DNA from 3 places in the Bacillus cereus group sp. RP37 genome. Region 2 is predicted to be linked to each of the others. Evidence: riboswitches for the same ligand, from Rfam matches in the RefSeq annotation. Region 2 holds a riboswitch; each other region holds the start of a gene.

Region 1 (5,391 bases), 830 kb from region 2:
GGCGTTATTCTCGTTCATAAAATTGCCGGCGCAGCAGCGGAAGCAGGTATGGATTTAGGAGCGGTGAAAGCTGTAGCGGAAAAAGCAGCGGCTAACGTGCGCACAATCGGTTTAGCGTTAACGTCTTGTACAGTTCCAGCGAGCGGATCACCTACTTTCACACTTGCGGAAGATGAAATGGAATACGGCGTAGGTATTCACGGTGAACCAGGAATTAAACGTGAAAAAATGTTGTCAGCGGATGAATTAGCGAACCGTATGACAAACGATCTTGTAAAAGATTTAGGAGTAAAAGACGGCGAAGAAATTGCGCTTCTAGTTAACGGTTTTGGCGGAACACCACTGCAAGAACTTTACTTATTTAATAACGCCGTGACGCGAGAATTAGCTGCTAGAAACATTAAAATTAATAGAGTATTCGTCGGAAACTATATGACGAGTATCGATATGGCTGGTATGTCTTTAACAGTAATGAAACTAGACGATGAGCTAAAAACATTACTATCGAAAGAGTGTAATACACCAGCGTTTAAAGTAGATGGGCCAGTTGAAAGTGTTGAGTACGTGAATGTGCTTGAAGAGACAGAAGAGAAGGAAGTTTCCTTTGAAATAGAAACGGCGGAAGAGCACGCTGTTATTAAAGATAATGTTATTACATTAAACAACATGATCTATCTCGTTGATAAAATGAGCGACGTTATTATTAAAAATGAAGTACCGTTCTGTGAGTTAGATACACACGCAGGTGACGGCGACTTCGGAATGAGTGTGGCAAAAGGATTTAAGCAACTAAAACGTGAGTGGCATTCTATTGTAGATCAAGAGAACGTAACGATCGGATCATTCCTTGACGGTTGTTCGATGATTATTATGGAACATTGCGGCGGCGCATCTGGTCCAATTTGGGGCGGAGCATTCCGCGCAGCTAGTAAAGCAGCAGGCGAGAAGCGTGAGTTAACAGTGAAAGAATTCGCTGAAATGTTGCAAGCAGCACTGCAAGGTATACAATCTATCGGAGAAAGATCGTTCGGTAGAGGAGCGGTAGTTGGTGATAAAACGCTTGTTGACGCACTTGCTCCATGTGTAGACTCTTGGTTAGCTAGCGCTTCAAACGAAGAAGACATGAAAACTGCCTTCGAAAAAGGAGCAGAAGCAGCGGTTAAAGGAGCAGAGTATACGAAAGAAATCGTAGCTCGCATGGGCCGCGCCGGTACAGTTGGTGAAAGAAGCTTAGGCTATCCAGATGCAGGTGCGCATGCGCTTGGAGTTATCTTTACGGAGATTGCGGGTAGTTTGAAATAGAAGTTAGAAGATCCCCTCTGCCTTGTGGTGGAGGGGATTTTTTGTAGTTGAGTGATATATAATTTAGCTAGATGTTTTCTCTGTAAAGATATGTATGTTTATAAATACGATAAGGATTTTAAAAGAAGAAACGTGAGTTCTCATATAAATATGGATATGATCCAAAACTTGTACCAACAGTGACGATTGAAACAGGAAAGGGGTTATTACATACTATTATTACTAATGCGCAGAACTTGAGACGTGATGAACGTGTAGCCTTAGGAAATGAAAAATGGAGCTCTTCTTTACAAGAGGAATTAAAGAATATAGTTTCTGATTTTGAAAAAGCGGGATTTTCTAAAGAAACTATTAGAGGAACTTTAGAACAACAATATAGAATGCTTGATAAGTTAAAAGTAAAATATGAAAGGATTGAGTATTAATGAGTATACTTGAGAACTTAAATGCAGTTTTCACTTTAGAAACACAAGAACCTCCAGCAACTAAAGAAACGATTCAAGAATTACAAGGTTTTTCATCAATAGATGTTCCTTCAGATTATATAGAGATAATTCAACATTGTACAGATGCAGAGATTAATGTAAATAATGAAATATATATCCGTATTTGGAGTCCAGCAGGTTGCATAGAGATGAATGAAGCTCATAATATCCAAAAATATATACCTAACTCACTTGCAATTGGTGATGATGAAGGTGGGAAAGTGCTATTATATGCAAATGGAAAAGAAGGATTTGGATTATATATGGTGGATTTCGGAGATTTAGATATCGAAGAAGCAATTAAAATATCACCTTCTTTGAAACTGTTATTAATAGATGGTGTAGGTGTAGAAAAGTTATTGTTATAATTTTAGGGACATATGAAAACCACTGTATTTTGAAAAGATATGGGCCTTATGCAGCAATATTATGGTTGGCTAATAATGCGAAAGAGCATTCTAATGTGTTTAATAAATTGTATTTAAATTTATTTGTAGAAAGAAACAGTAAATACGTTTGGGTATGGATATTGTCTACAAGTTTTGTGTCTGCACTCATGCATGAGCCTAGTGTATTGAATTTCGCATTCTATTTATATATGCTTTACTTTTCTTAAGATACGGTCTTTTTTCGGCTATATTAGCTCATAGTTCATATAATTTGTTTTCAGGAATTATATATGGAGTAAATGTTTCAACGGAACAATCAAAGGTTAATACAACAAGCGTTATACAATATACGCATGGAGAGCCGTGGGGCTGACGTAATATTGAAGTATAAAGAGTTATTAGATCAAAGTGAAGAAAAAGTAATTATTAGGTATTATATAGATGAAACGCTCAAATGAGCGTTTTTTTATTTTTATAATCAGATGATTTATTTTCATATATACCGCAGTAAAAACTTATTCCTGACTAAAAAAAGACACCCTATGGTGCCTCCACCGGAATGGTATTTGTATTAACTACAACCACGTCTACCAAGAGAATTAGGTTGAAGGACATCTCGATTCTAATGTTTTATTCATTAAATATCTCCGGCTTCTCCACTCTAAATGATTTCACCTCACCACATTCTAAACAAAATGTAGTTAAGAGTTTGCAACGTTTCCCTACTGAAAAGAGCCTACTAGAATCATCTTCACAAACATATGCATGATAAGCAGATCCAACTCTTCCTTCTTTAAATGTAGTAGAACCACAATTCTCACATCGTTTATTTTTCATGCTACTAACACCTCTTTTGCTGTGTTTTTAAGATAGAAGTAAAGCAACTTGGTTATACATGATGTTTTCGACATAAGACACCATAGACCTTTATATATTCGCAAGTAAAGAAACATAATACCCTTATAAATCGCTATAACAATATGATTTTTCATATATCATTTAATGTATATCGGAAAAATAAGTATTAAAATATTGATTTTTATTATTCAGATGATTATAATAAATGAAAATCAAACAATTCTTATGTTGAGAAGTGGAGGGACGGGCCCTATGAAACTTCGGCAACCTCGTATGAGACGAAAGGTGCCAAATCCTGCAGGTGAAGAAACACCTGAAAGATAAGAGCGGTTCAATTAGTCAAGAAGGCTACTCTTATTTGAATAAGAGTAGCTTTTTTTATGGCTAAGAGATGAAGGGGGAGTATGTAGTGGAGTATGGTTTTTGGTTGCCGATTTTTGGGGGATGGCTTCGAAATGTAGGTGATGAATCTATGCCGCCTACGTTTGAATATGCAAAACAAACAGCGCAAGCGGCAGAACAATTAGGTTTTTCAACAACACTTATTGCAGAATTAAACTTAAATGATATAAAAGGTATTTCAGCACCAAGTTTAGAAGCGTGGACAACTGCGGCAGCACTTGCAGCAGTAACGGATAAATTAGAGATTATGACAGCTGTAAGACCTGGCTTCCACAATCCAGCGGTTACAGCGAAAATGGCAGCGAATATCGATCAATTAAGTAATGGTCGTTTTACATTGAATGTAGTTTCAGCGTGGTGGGAAGAAGAAGCGAGACAGTACGGCGGAGTATTTACCGCACATGATGAAAGATATGATCGCACAGAGGAATTTGTAACAATTTTGAAAGAGCTTTGGAAAGAAGACGAGTTTTCTTATAAGGGGAACTTTTATGAGCTTCAGAATACACATTTAAGTCCAAAACCTGTGCAGAAACAAGGTATCAAGCTTTATGCAGGTGGTGAGAGTGAGAGAGGAAAAGAGGTCATTGTAAATCACGCAGATGCATATGTCATGCACGGCGGAACAGTGGAAGAAGTATCACTGAAAATAGAAGATATGAAGAATCGTAGAAAGAAAGTTACAGAGGAGCCATTGCAGTCATTCGGGCTTGCGGATTACGTCATTTGTCGTGATACAGAAGAAGAGGCAGTAGAGGAATGGAGACGCATAACGGATGTGAAAGACGATGCGTTAGGTTACGCGGGTTACCAAGACTTTATTAGTAAATCGCATTTGGAACAGCAAGTGAAGTTGAATGATTATTCCGTATCTAATCGTGGATTACGTCCTAATTTAATTGGAACACCAGAACAAATTGCAGAAAGGATACTCGCTTTTGAAAAAGTGGGTGTTACTTTATTACTTTTACAATTTTCGCCACAGCTTGAAGAGATGAAACGATTTTCTGAAAAAGTGATGCCATTAGTTGAAGCAAAAAGAAAGGAATTGATTACAAATGAGTAAAATTTACATATTACATGAGAATAAGGAATGGACGGATCATTTAGTGAAAAGGTTGGAAGAACTGGAGTTACCGTATGAGGAATGGTTTTTAAATGAAGGAACAATTACGTTAGAACAAGAACCTCCCCAAGGTGTTTTTTATAGCCGCATGAGTGCTTCTTCACATACGAGAGGTCATAGATATGCACCTGAGTTGACGGAAGGAGTTCTTGCTTGGTTAGAGGGATATGGGCGCACAGTATTTAATGGGTCTCGTGCATTACGTCTTGAAGTAAGTAAATTGAATCAATATGCAGCATTAAGAAATTTTGGTATACAAGTGCCGAAAACAATTGGTGCTGTTGGACGTGATCATATAGTAAAGGCAGCAAGGGAGTTAGGGGAAGTACCGTTCATTACAAAGCATAATCGTGCAGGGAAAGGCCTTGGCGTTCAACTATTTCATTCCATTGATGCTTTAGAGCAATATTTGGATAGTCCGGCGTTTGAAGAACCTATTGATGGAATTACTTTAATCCAGCAATATATTGAAGCGCCAGAACCATATATTACACGTTGTGAATTTGTAGGCGGTCAGTTTGTATATGCAGTTAAAGTAGATACATCAGAAGGATTCGAGCTTTGTCCAGCGGATGCATGCTCGATTCAAGATGCTTTCTGCCCAGTAGGAGAAGAGAGTAAGAAAGAAGCGTCAACAAAATTTGAAATTATACCGGACTTCCACGAGCCGATCATTGAGCAGTACAAAGAATTTTTGAAAGAAAATGAAATTACTGTTGCTGGTATTGAATTTATTCGCAGTTTGGATGGAATAATTTATACGTATGATATTAATACAAACACAAACTATAATTCTGACGCAGAGTCTGTAGCGAATCAATTTGGTATG
Region 2 (5,391 bases):
GCTAAATAATCCCACTTTCTTCACCTAAACTTTCTTATCATATTCATTATTCATCATCATAAAAATTCTTATTCTAATAAAAAGTTCCAATTGATACCTTAAATAAAGCTAATCAAAACTTTTTGTTATTTAATTACCTTATGTAAGTGATTGTAATATAGCCACTTACTTTAGTCAAGTAACTTTTAATATTAATTTAAATCTCGAATTAAAAATATTAACTAAAATACAATTGAACACCAAATACGACTTTATTACTTGTATAATAAACTTAGAGAGGAAAATTCATATTTAGAAAGGATTTATTCATGAGCACTATAGAAAAGATTCAAACTTTTATTATTCTTTTTGCTGTTACATGCGGCATCATACTTGGACAATTTAATGTCATACATATGTATTCAGACAAATTTATTGTTCCCTTCTTATTTTTCATGCTATATGGATTATTCCTCAGCATCCCTTTAAAAGAAATAAAAAATGGATTTCGTAATTTAAAATTTGCTGGAACGAGCCTTACTATTAATTTTGTATGGACACCTCTCCTCGCTTGGGGATTAGGAGCACTATTTCTTTCCGATCATCCAGCACTTTGGGTTGGATTTATTATGTTAATGGTTACTCCATGTACAGATTGGTACTTAATCTTTACTGAAATAGCGAAAGGTAATGTAGCACTTTCTACAGCGATTTTACCGGTAAATTTAATTTTGCAAGTACTACTCCTTCCCATTTATTTATTTTTATTTGCTGGTGTTATGAAGACTGTAGCAGTTTCTGTTTTAGTAGAAAGTATTGTTATCGTAATCGTCTTACCATTTTTACTTGCACACGCTACAAAATTCATTATGAATAAAATGAAAAAAGCTGAAACACTCGAGAATAAACTCATTCCGTTTTTCAGCTCTGCCCAAATTGTATTTTTAAGTTTAGCAATAGTAGCGATGTTTGCATCACAAGGAAAATATTTACTACAAAATATGAAAGTCGTTTTATTATTACTCATTCCTGTTCTATTGTTCTTCATCATTAATTTTGTACTCGGACAATTTATCGGACGCATGATGCGTTTATCTTATAAAGATACAGTAAGTCTAAACTTAACAACTTTAGCAAGAAACTCACCTGTTGCACTCGCTATTGCTGTGACCGCTTTTCCAGACGAACCTCTTATCGCTCTCGCGTTAGTTATTGGACCGTTGATTGAACTGCCAGTACTTGCTTGTGTTTCACAAGTGTTGTTGCTTATTAAGAGAAAACAACAATATACATAATAAAAAACGTCCTGTTATGGGACGTTTTTTGTTTTTGAAAAATTTCATACAACACTTATTTCTTATTTATCATCACAAACGAAATAACTGAAACTAAAAACGTAATAATACCAATTATAATAAATAGAATAGAAGCTGAAATTGACTCTAATGAATACCCTGTTATTGCAATTCCAACTGGAGTTGATACCAATAATAATGAATTTAAAAAACCAAAAAATCTCCCTTGCACTTCATTTGGAATTAATTTTCTATACAGTACTCCAAAATATACATTACTCACTCCAAATGCAATTCCTGATAAAAAATAATAAACTGAAAATAATACCGGATTTAACGTCGTACCCATTGCAGCATTAAAAATCCCCATAATAGCAGTACATATAAAAGCAGTCGTAATCGTTTTATATGTACGAATCTTTTTAGTAATAAATGCTCCTATTAAAATCCCTATCGGTGATGCCGCAAAAACTATACTATACCATCCCGTAGAAAGGTCCATTTCTCTAACAACTATTACTTGTAGTGAAAGCATACACGCCGCTCCAAGTAAATTAATAACCACAGCGCTCATAAGCAATGTTTTCAATGATTGATTACTATTAAATATGGAGAAGCCCTCTTTAAAGTCTTCGTAAAAAGGCTTTTTCTTTTCTATTTTCAACTCACGTGGAAATTTGATGTTCATTAAAATTAAAAAAGATATAAAGAATGTGAGTGAATCTAATACAAATACTCCATGAAAACTAAAAATACTAATTAAAAAACTCGCCATTAAAGGAATGGCAACCGATATGATTTGTATTGATATTTGCCTCAGTGTAATCGCCTGTTGAACATGCTTTTCTTCCACATATGTTACTAATGCTGCATTTGAAGCTGGTGTAAATAAGGCACTCCCCATCGAACGTATAATAAGTAAAAGTAGTAACGGAATGTATAGCATTTTATTGTAAAATGCTATAACTGCAATTAAAATCATAACGATACATCTCATAACATCCGCAATTATCATAAGCTTTCTTCGCGACATTCGATCTGCTAACGTTCCTGTTACAGGTGCAAACAGAATTGCCGTCGTTGCTATTGCAATGTTTACCCCAGAAACAAGTATTGGAGAATTCGTTAATTTCATTACCCATAACGGTAAAACGAGCGTAACCATTGAATTGCCTATCAAAGAAATACAACTTGCTAAGAAAAAATACGAAAAAACTTTATTGCTCCAAATACTATCACTAGTGCTATCCTCTTTTAAACTTCCAACTTGATTATTCACTACGCCCTCCGGTTTCTTCTTCTATATTTTCTTTAATTCTTTCGCTTCTGTATCACCACCTTTCTAATTCTCCATTTATATGACAAAAAACCTTCTTCAAAATAAGAAGAAGGTTTACTTATACCCATTTTCTTATCTATTAGGACTTTTAGACCCTACAGGATTTAGCACCTTTATTTAACATTAGGTTGCTGAGGCTTCGAAGGGCCAGTCCCTCCACCTCTCTTAATAAGAAGTTTCTTATTTAATTATCTAAATTCATTATATTTTACATCAAAATAATTTCAATATGTTTTTCTATACAGTTAAAAGAAGATGACATCTATCATCCTCTTTTAACAATTTTGTCGTTACGTTAATAAAGCCTTTCTAATTAAAAATTAAAGGAAACGTAAATATAACGAAAGCTGCCCAAAGTCCGTAGATTGGCAAATACTTCGTGACGGCATCTTGGATAGCTCTCGGTCCTGATTTGTTTTGTAGAAAACGCATATAGGAAAACATAATCCAAATGAGATTTGCCCAAATCAGTATGTTTACGCCTAAAACAGCAAGTCTATTAGGTGTAATACCGTAAGAAGAAAGTCTGAATACGATAGCTGATAATGCCACAGTGTCAATAATAAGCGCCAAAACAATTAGGGCACAATTTATATAATCTGAAATGTTCTTTTTCTCGTCTGAGTCACTCTCAACGATAGAAAATATAGTAACAGCCAATACACCAAGGAGTATTCCGTTGAAGGCCATTAGGAAATTGCGGTCCAAGAACGGATTTTTCCCAACCCATATAACCGTTATAAGATAGATCAACAATGTGATCAGGACGAGCGGACTAAAAATTTTAGATATGTATGGTGTAATATTTTTAGCAAGTTTAAGATTCATTGATACTAAATATGCAGCCACTACAGCGAGAGCGGCAGCTCCAAATAAAACAACATTACTAAAATAGAATTCTCCTATATCCAAGTCAACAAAGCTAAATAATCGCATAGTGAATACTGCTAGTATCATTCCACTCACTGCCATGCTCGCGTAGAGAAGACAATATTCTAAATTAAATTTAATATAAGCTAATCTTGTACTGCCTTTTGAATATTCATTTCCCGTAAACGCAAGTCCTACTAAGACCCATAACAATATAGGAAGATGTAAATACGCAAGGATACTGCTGTCTTTATAATTTAATGGCAACATATTAAGATACAACCCGGCAATTAAGAACAACGCTGCAAGGAAATAAATAATACTTTTTTTCGGCGTATTATTGTAAATAAAATAAGCAGCAATAAAAGGAATTACACCAAAAGCTAGGTTAATTGGAGCGATTGCTTCCTGCTCGACAAAGTGGAAAATGATTCTGGTACTTAGCCCAGCTAGAATAGCTAGCATGCCCATGAATAAGAAACCTTTTTGAAACAACGATTTTTTTTCTTTATTTGCCGTCTCCTTGAAATGCAACCTTTCATACCAAGCACCTAGAACCTGAGAATCAGGGTTTTGGGCCCATGCTTGTGAGAATGACTTTTTAAAAGATTTCGGATCTTTTCTATACATTCTCTCCAACTCATGAGGGTTATCCATATTTTCAATAATCACATTGTTAATGTCCATATTTATACCTCCTCTAATTTTAAAAATAACGTTGTTACCTTTTCTATAAAAAGCACCACACTTATTTACTCTGTTTTTGATTTTAATATAAATTTTATCGTTTTACAATAAAATTTTATTGTTTTAGATAATATTTTTATTGCATATTTTCACATACATCAGTATAAAATACTTTCAGTTGTGCTCTTAATTGCTTATTTTTCCTTTATATAAAAGAAATGATAAAGATACTATAAACATCCTATTTAATACTATCTTTTCAAATATTTTTTATTGTTAGCACACAAAATCCTGTAATTACAAAATAAAAAAGCATGACATAAAGTTGTCATGCTCTCTCTTTTCTATCCATATTTTTTAAATCTAACCTTTTACAAAACCTTGTATTTGCTAAAGCCACTTAATTCTCAAACACAAAATTAATCTTATTATCTTTCCACTCTAACTTCGCATCAAATGTTTTCTCGCCCTTTTTAAAGCCTTTAATTAAATCGGTCTTCTCACCTTTTAAAAGCTTTGTCATATTCTTTTGCGAAATTGTTTTGCTTAATATTTTCTTCGAGATGGTAAAATCACATTGTGTCGTGTTGTAATTAGAACAACCGTAAAACGTTGACTTATCAATCACATCGCCATCACATTTTTTACAGCTACCAACCTTTTTACCTGTTGTAAATTTCGATCCTTTTCGTTCAATCGATTCAACATGTAGTCCAGTGAAATCCCATTTCTCAGACATTTCCACTGCATCTTCAATAATTTTAGCTGATAGCTTTTTCGTTTGTTCCATAAATGTAGCGGGAGAAGCGGTACCTTCACCAATTTCCGCAAGGCGCTGCTCCCATTTCGCTGTCATTTCTGGTGAAGCTAGTATTTTGTCTCCGATTGCGGTAATTAATACTTTTCCTTTATCGGTTGCGTACACTTGGTTCTTCTGCACATCTATATATTTACGGTCTTTCAGCATCGTAATAATACCTGCACGCGTTGCCTCAGTACCTAAACCTTCTGTTTTCTTTAATACTTTCTCTAACTCTTCATTCTCTAAATACTTACCGGCCGTTTTCATTAACGTAATAAGTTGTCCTTCAGTATAACGCTTCGGTGGCTGTGTTTTTCCTTCTTTTACTTTTACCTTTACAACTTTTCCTTCTTCACCTTCAGCTACAATTGGAAGAATTGTTTCGTCATCTTTATCGTCTTGGAAAATAACTTTACGCC
Region 3 (5,391 bases), 2.9 Mb from region 2:
TTATTCCTATATTCATTATAGCAAAAAGATACATAACTAAATAGACTTGTAATAAAAACCCATAAAAATTAATATATGGTTATACAGTATTTTAAGAATTCCCCTTAAAATCAACTTACTCACATACCTTTATACAGGAATTGTTCCCCAATTTCTGTATATCAAAAAAACCTTTCATTCATTTGAAAGGTCTTTTTGAGCCTGCACATATTCTTCTTTCGTATTTACATTTATAAACCAATCCGCATTCGCTTGTACATCTTCACCAGCAACATATTTCACATTGCATTGTGATAAAAGTTGGCCCATACTTCTTTTTTCTTCTTGAAGCAAAGCATAAATCTTTTCTTTCACACGGTTATGATATGCTGCAAGTAACGGTTGTTTTCTTCCATTAATAATAGGTACAACCGCATCATATTCATTGCTCGTTTGCTCTAATAAAATGGTAAACCATTCATGCGAAACATTTGGCGCATCGCAAGGCATAATAGCATACCAGTCTGCTTCTATGTATTCCATACCTGATACAATCCCAGCAAGTGGTCCGTTTCCTTTATAGTGCGGAATATCTTCTATAACAGGAACTTGTACGAATTGCTCTACTCGCTCTTTTATATCGGGGTGACTAATGATTACAACTTCTTGCAAAGTACTTGTCATCACTTTCACAATATGCTCAACGAAAGTAGTCCCCTTCCAAATTGCTAACGCTTTCGGCTCACCGAATCTACTCGACATACCGCCCGCTAATACAATTCCAGCATATTTACTCATTGGCGATGCAGCTCAAATGTAATATGACCTAATTCCGGCAAAATTAATTTATTCATCGCAAGGCGAACTGCTCCGCTAGACCCTGGCATTGAAAAGACGACTTTGCGCCCAATTGTACCGCCGATTGCTCTACTTAACATAGCGCTGCTTCCGATATCTTCTAAATAACTAATCATACGGAACAACTCACCAAACCCGACAATTTCTTTATCTAATAGCGCTGATACCGCTTCAATCGTTACATCACGTTTCGTAATACCAGTCCCGCCATTTGTTAATACAACATCTACGTCTTCCTTATGATAACCAGCTAACACTGCTTGCTGAATACTCTCTTTATCATCTTTTACAATTTCATAAGAAGTCACTTTATGTCCTGCTTCTTTTAACAATTCATGTAATAATTGTCCGCTCTTATCTGTCTCTTCCGTACGTGTATCGGAAATTGTTACGATCTTACAACGCACTTCTTTTGGTGCTTGTTTTTTATGTTCGGTTACGCTCATTTTTCATCTTTCCTTTCTTAAAGGCTTTTCTTCATTTTATCATATATATCTTTGCACAATTATGTATGAAGCCAACGATGCATCATGATACAATATAAGTATACTAACCCACAAAAAGGAAAATGAAAAACCATTTCCTAGACTTCACATCTTTAACTACTCTCTATATTTTCTACATAATAGAATTCAATTTTATAACTTGCACTACAAAATAAGCCGGAGGTCTAATACTATGGAACTTTATAAAAAACTAACAACAACATTCATCCTCTTATTCGTCGCTTCCATTACTGTTGGCTTTTCCTTAAAAGGCGCAATCCCATACGCTACATTAGTAAGCATTATATTCGCGACACTATTTTTACTAAGCAGTGCCTTTTGCGCTGGTAAAGCACGTCAACTGAAAGGGTGATCATCTATGTTCCGTAAGAAACAAATCCTTTGTAAATCATGTGAAAAAGAAATACAAACGTATGAAAAAGCATGGATTCATATGCCCTTTCCGGCCAGTGGTATGACGAATATGAAAAAGTATATTGAGCTAGACGGCGAAGTGTATTGTGGCTCATGCATTCAAATTGTAAGTAAAGCGCAATAAAAAAAGCTTTGCGCTCACCGCGCAAAGCTTTTTTTCATATATTATAGACCAGCTTGCTCTTTTAAAGTTGCAGCTTTGTCTGTACGTTCCCATGATAGATCTACATCAGTACGTCCGAAGTGGCCGTACGCTGCTGTTTGTTTGTAAATTGGGCGACGTAAGTCTAGCATTTTAATAATACCAGCTGGGCGAAGATCGAAGTTGTTACGAACTAGTTCTACTAATACGTCTTCAGATACTTTACAAGTGCCAAATGTATCAACTGAAATTGATACTGGTTGTGCTACACCGATTGCGTATGCAAGTTGTACTTCTGCTTTATCAGCAAGACCAGCTGCTATGATATTTTTCGCAACATAACGAGCTGCATATGCTGCAGAGCGGTCAACTTTTGTTGCATCTTTACCAGAGAATGCACCGCCACCGTGGCGAGCGTATCCACCGTAAGTATCAACGATGATTTTACGTCCTGTTAAACCAGCATCACCTTGTGGTCCACCAATTACGAAGCGGCCAGTTGGGTTAATGAAGAATTTCGTTTCTCCATCCATTAATTCCGCTGGAACTACAGCCTTAATTACATGCTCTTTTAAATCGCGATCGATTTCTTCCCATGTAACATCTGGATGATGCTGTGTAGAAATTACAATTGTATCTACACGTACAGGTTTACCATTTTCATCATACTCAACTGTAACTTGCGTTTTTCCATCCGGACGTAAGTATGATAATGTGTCATCTTTACGTACTTCAGTTAAACGACGAGCTAATTTGTGAGCAAGCGAGATTGGAAGTGGCATTAATTCTTGTGTCTCATTACATGCGAAACCAAACATTAAACCTTGGTCTCCTGCACCAATTGCCTCAATCTCAGCGTCAGTCATTTGACCTTCGCGTGCTTCTAGCGCTTGGTCAACACCCATAGCGATGTCAGCAGATTGCTCATCGATAGATGTTAAAACTGCACAAGTTTCTGCATCGAATCCGTATTTTGCGCGTGTGTAACCAATGCCTTGAATTGTTTCACGAACGATTTTTGGAATATCTACGTAAGTAGAAGTCGTAATTTCCCCCGCTACCAATACTAAACCAGTTGTTACAGTTGTTTCACAAGCTACACGTGCATTTGCGTCTTTTGATAAGATCGCATCTAAAATTGAATCAGAAATTTGGTCACAAATTTTATCTGGATGTCCTTCAGTTACAGACTCAGATGTGAACAGATGACGTTTTTTTGTCATGTGGTAAACCTCCCTACAGTAATTGTATATATTGTACGGAACTCATCCTTAATTTGCCACAAACTGCGACATACATTTATTCTCCCACAAGCATACAGAAAAACCTTTCCTACTTTACATAGAGGAAAGGTTTAATTTGCTACTTGCATACTGCTTTTTGCCCTTTGCTCTTATCGTTCGAGACCATTAGCCTCGCACAGGTTTTAGCACCTATTCACCTGTATTTACCACTACAAATGAGGTTGCTGGGCTTCATCGGGCCTGTCCCTCCGCCAGCTCGGGATAAGAGAGTATCCGTCCCAACCTATACTAAAGAAATGATATTCATTTGTCAATTAATATTCACATTTTCCTGAAAGTTTTTCTCAATGCGCCTAAAGTGAATTATTAATAAGGAAATAATGTATTCACACAAACAAATAGAAATAAATAGTATACATTATTTATATAATTGTGTTATACTCTTGTTGGGGATTACGAGAAATATTTCATTAAATGAAAAGGATGGTATATAAATATGAGTACTGTGAATGTCCAAATTGGTTTACACGAATTATTGAACGGAAGCAATGCACAGATTCAACTAAGTGTTCCGCAATTAGTGGAAAAAGTATTAATGCGAAATGAAGGGAAATTAACTTCTACTGGTGCGGTTTCTGCTTCAACAGGAAAATATACAGGACGTTCTCCTAAAGATAAATTTATTGTGAAAGAAGCATCGGTTGCTGACAAAATTGCTTGGGGAGCTGTGAATCAACCGATTTCTGAAGAACATTTTAATAAATTATATACTAAAGTTTTAGAATACTTAAAAGAAAAAGAAGAGTTATTCGTCTTCAATGGATTTGCAGGCGCTGACCGCAATTACCGCCTACCAATTCAAGTTATTAACGAATATGCATGGCACAATTTATTTGTACATCAATTATTCATTCGTCCAACTGAAGAAGAATTAACAACTCATGAATCAGAGTTCACAATTGTTTCTGCGCCGAATTTCAAAGCTGATCCAGCTGTTGACGGTACAAACTCTGAAGCATTCATTATGGTTTCATTCGAAAAACGTATCGTACTAATTGGTGGTACAGAATACGCTGGAGAAATGAAAAAATCAATCTTCTCTATTATGAACTTCTTACTACCTGAACAAGATATTCTTTCTATGCATTGCTCTGCAAACGTAGGTGAAGAAGGTGACGTAGCACTATTCTTCGGTTTATCTGGAACAGGTAAAACAACATTATCTGCTGATCCAAACCGTAAATTAATTGGTGATGATGAGCATGGTTGGTCTGATAACGGCGTATTCAATATTGAAGGCGGTTGCTACGCAAAATGTGTAAACCTTTCTCACGAGAAAGAACCACAAATTTTCGATGCAATCAAATTTGGATCTGTTTTAGAAAACGTTATCATTAATAACCAAACGCGTATTGCAGACTATAACGATACTACTTTAACAGAAAATACTCGTGCTGCATACCCTATGCATGCGATCGACAATATCGTACTGCCAAGTGTTGCTGGACACCCAAATACAATCATTTTCTTAACTGCTGATGCATCTGGCGTATTGCCTCCAATCAGTAAGTTATCAAAAGAACAAGCTATGTACCATTTCTTAAGTGGCTACACTAGTAAACTAGCAGGAACAGAGCGTGGTGTTACATCTCCGCAAGCAACATTCTCAACTTGCTTCGGTTCACCATTCTTACCACTTGATGCATCTCGCTATGCTGAAATGCTTGGTGAAAAAATCGAGAAACACGATGCGAAAGTATTCTTAGTAAACACTGGCTGGACTGGTGGCGAATACGGCGTTGGTAAACGTATGAACTTAGGTTACACTCGTGCAATGATTCAAGCTGCATTAAGCGGTGAACTTGCGAAAACTGAAACAGCTACACATAACATCTTCGGTCTTGAAGTTCCACTTCACGTACCAGGTGTACCAGACGAAGTGTTAATGCCTGAACAAACTTGGGCTGATAAAGCTGCTTACAAAGCGAAAGCAATCGAGCTTGCAAATGAATTCAAAGCTAACTTCAAAAAGTTCGACAGCGTTTCTGAAGATATTATTAACTTAGGCGGTCCAATCGCTTAAGTGCAAACTTTCTTTTGGAATCATCCTTTTACTCATATGAATAAGTGTCGTGTAACCGTAAAGTTCCGCGTACTCACCGACAAAACCCAATGCGGCTTAACGGTTACACACACTTACATAAAAAAGAAGCTTACGTTTTTGCGTAAGCTTCTTTCTATATCTTAT

What was found. Region 2 has a riboswitch for S-adenosylmethionine ahead of QCI44_RS18825 (MFS transporter). Riboswitches for the same ligand answer to the same signal wherever they lie in the genome.
Region 1: it holds a riboswitch for S-adenosylmethionine, as region 2 does, so the genes downstream of both, QCI44_RS23195 (LLM class flavin-dependent oxidoreductase) here and QCI44_RS18825 (MFS transporter) in region 2, are expected to answer to the same signal.
Region 3: it holds a riboswitch for S-adenosylmethionine, as region 2 does, so the genes downstream of both, metK (methionine adenosyltransferase) here and QCI44_RS18825 (MFS transporter) in region 2, are expected to answer to the same signal.

The regions. Positions count from the first base shown of each region.
Region 1 covers NZ_JARVHP010000001.1:4,386,837-4,392,227, reverse strand. The annotation lists gene dhaK (dihydroxyacetone kinase subunit DhaK) at 1-1,302, shown strand, start outside; gene QCI44_RS23210 (hypothetical protein) at 1,482-1,727, shown strand; gene QCI44_RS23205 (SMI1/KNR4 family protein) at 1,727-2,155, shown strand; gene QCI44_RS23200 (hypothetical protein) at 2,807-3,013, opposite strand; SAM riboswitch class I at 3,255-3,361, shown strand; gene QCI44_RS23195 (LLM class flavin-dependent oxidoreductase) at 3,444-4,502, shown strand; gene QCI44_RS23190 (ATP-grasp domain-containing protein) at 4,495-5,391, shown strand, end outside.
Region 2 covers NZ_JARVHP010000001.1:3,556,876-3,562,266, forward strand. The annotation lists gene QCI44_RS18815 (FMN-dependent NADH-azoreductase) at 1-15, opposite strand, end outside; gene QCI44_RS18820 (arsenic resistance protein) at 309-1,274, shown strand; gene QCI44_RS18825 (MFS transporter) at 1,330-2,553, opposite strand; SAM riboswitch class I at 2,683-2,788, opposite strand; gene QCI44_RS18830 (DUF4153 domain-containing protein) at 2,923-4,170, opposite strand; gene topB (DNA topoisomerase III) at 4,571-5,391, opposite strand, start outside.
Region 3 covers NZ_JARVHP010000001.1:680,549-685,939, reverse strand. The annotation lists gene QCI44_RS03585 (molybdenum cofactor guanylyltransferase) at 175-777, opposite strand; gene QCI44_RS03580 (MogA/MoaB family molybdenum cofactor biosynthesis protein) at 774-1,283, opposite strand; gene QCI44_RS03575 (hypothetical protein) at 1,516-1,695, shown strand; gene QCI44_RS03570 (hypothetical protein) at 1,702-1,881, shown strand; gene metK (methionine adenosyltransferase) at 1,923-3,122, opposite strand; SAM riboswitch class I at 3,290-3,411, opposite strand; gene pckA (phosphoenolpyruvate carboxykinase (ATP)) at 3,640-5,226, shown strand.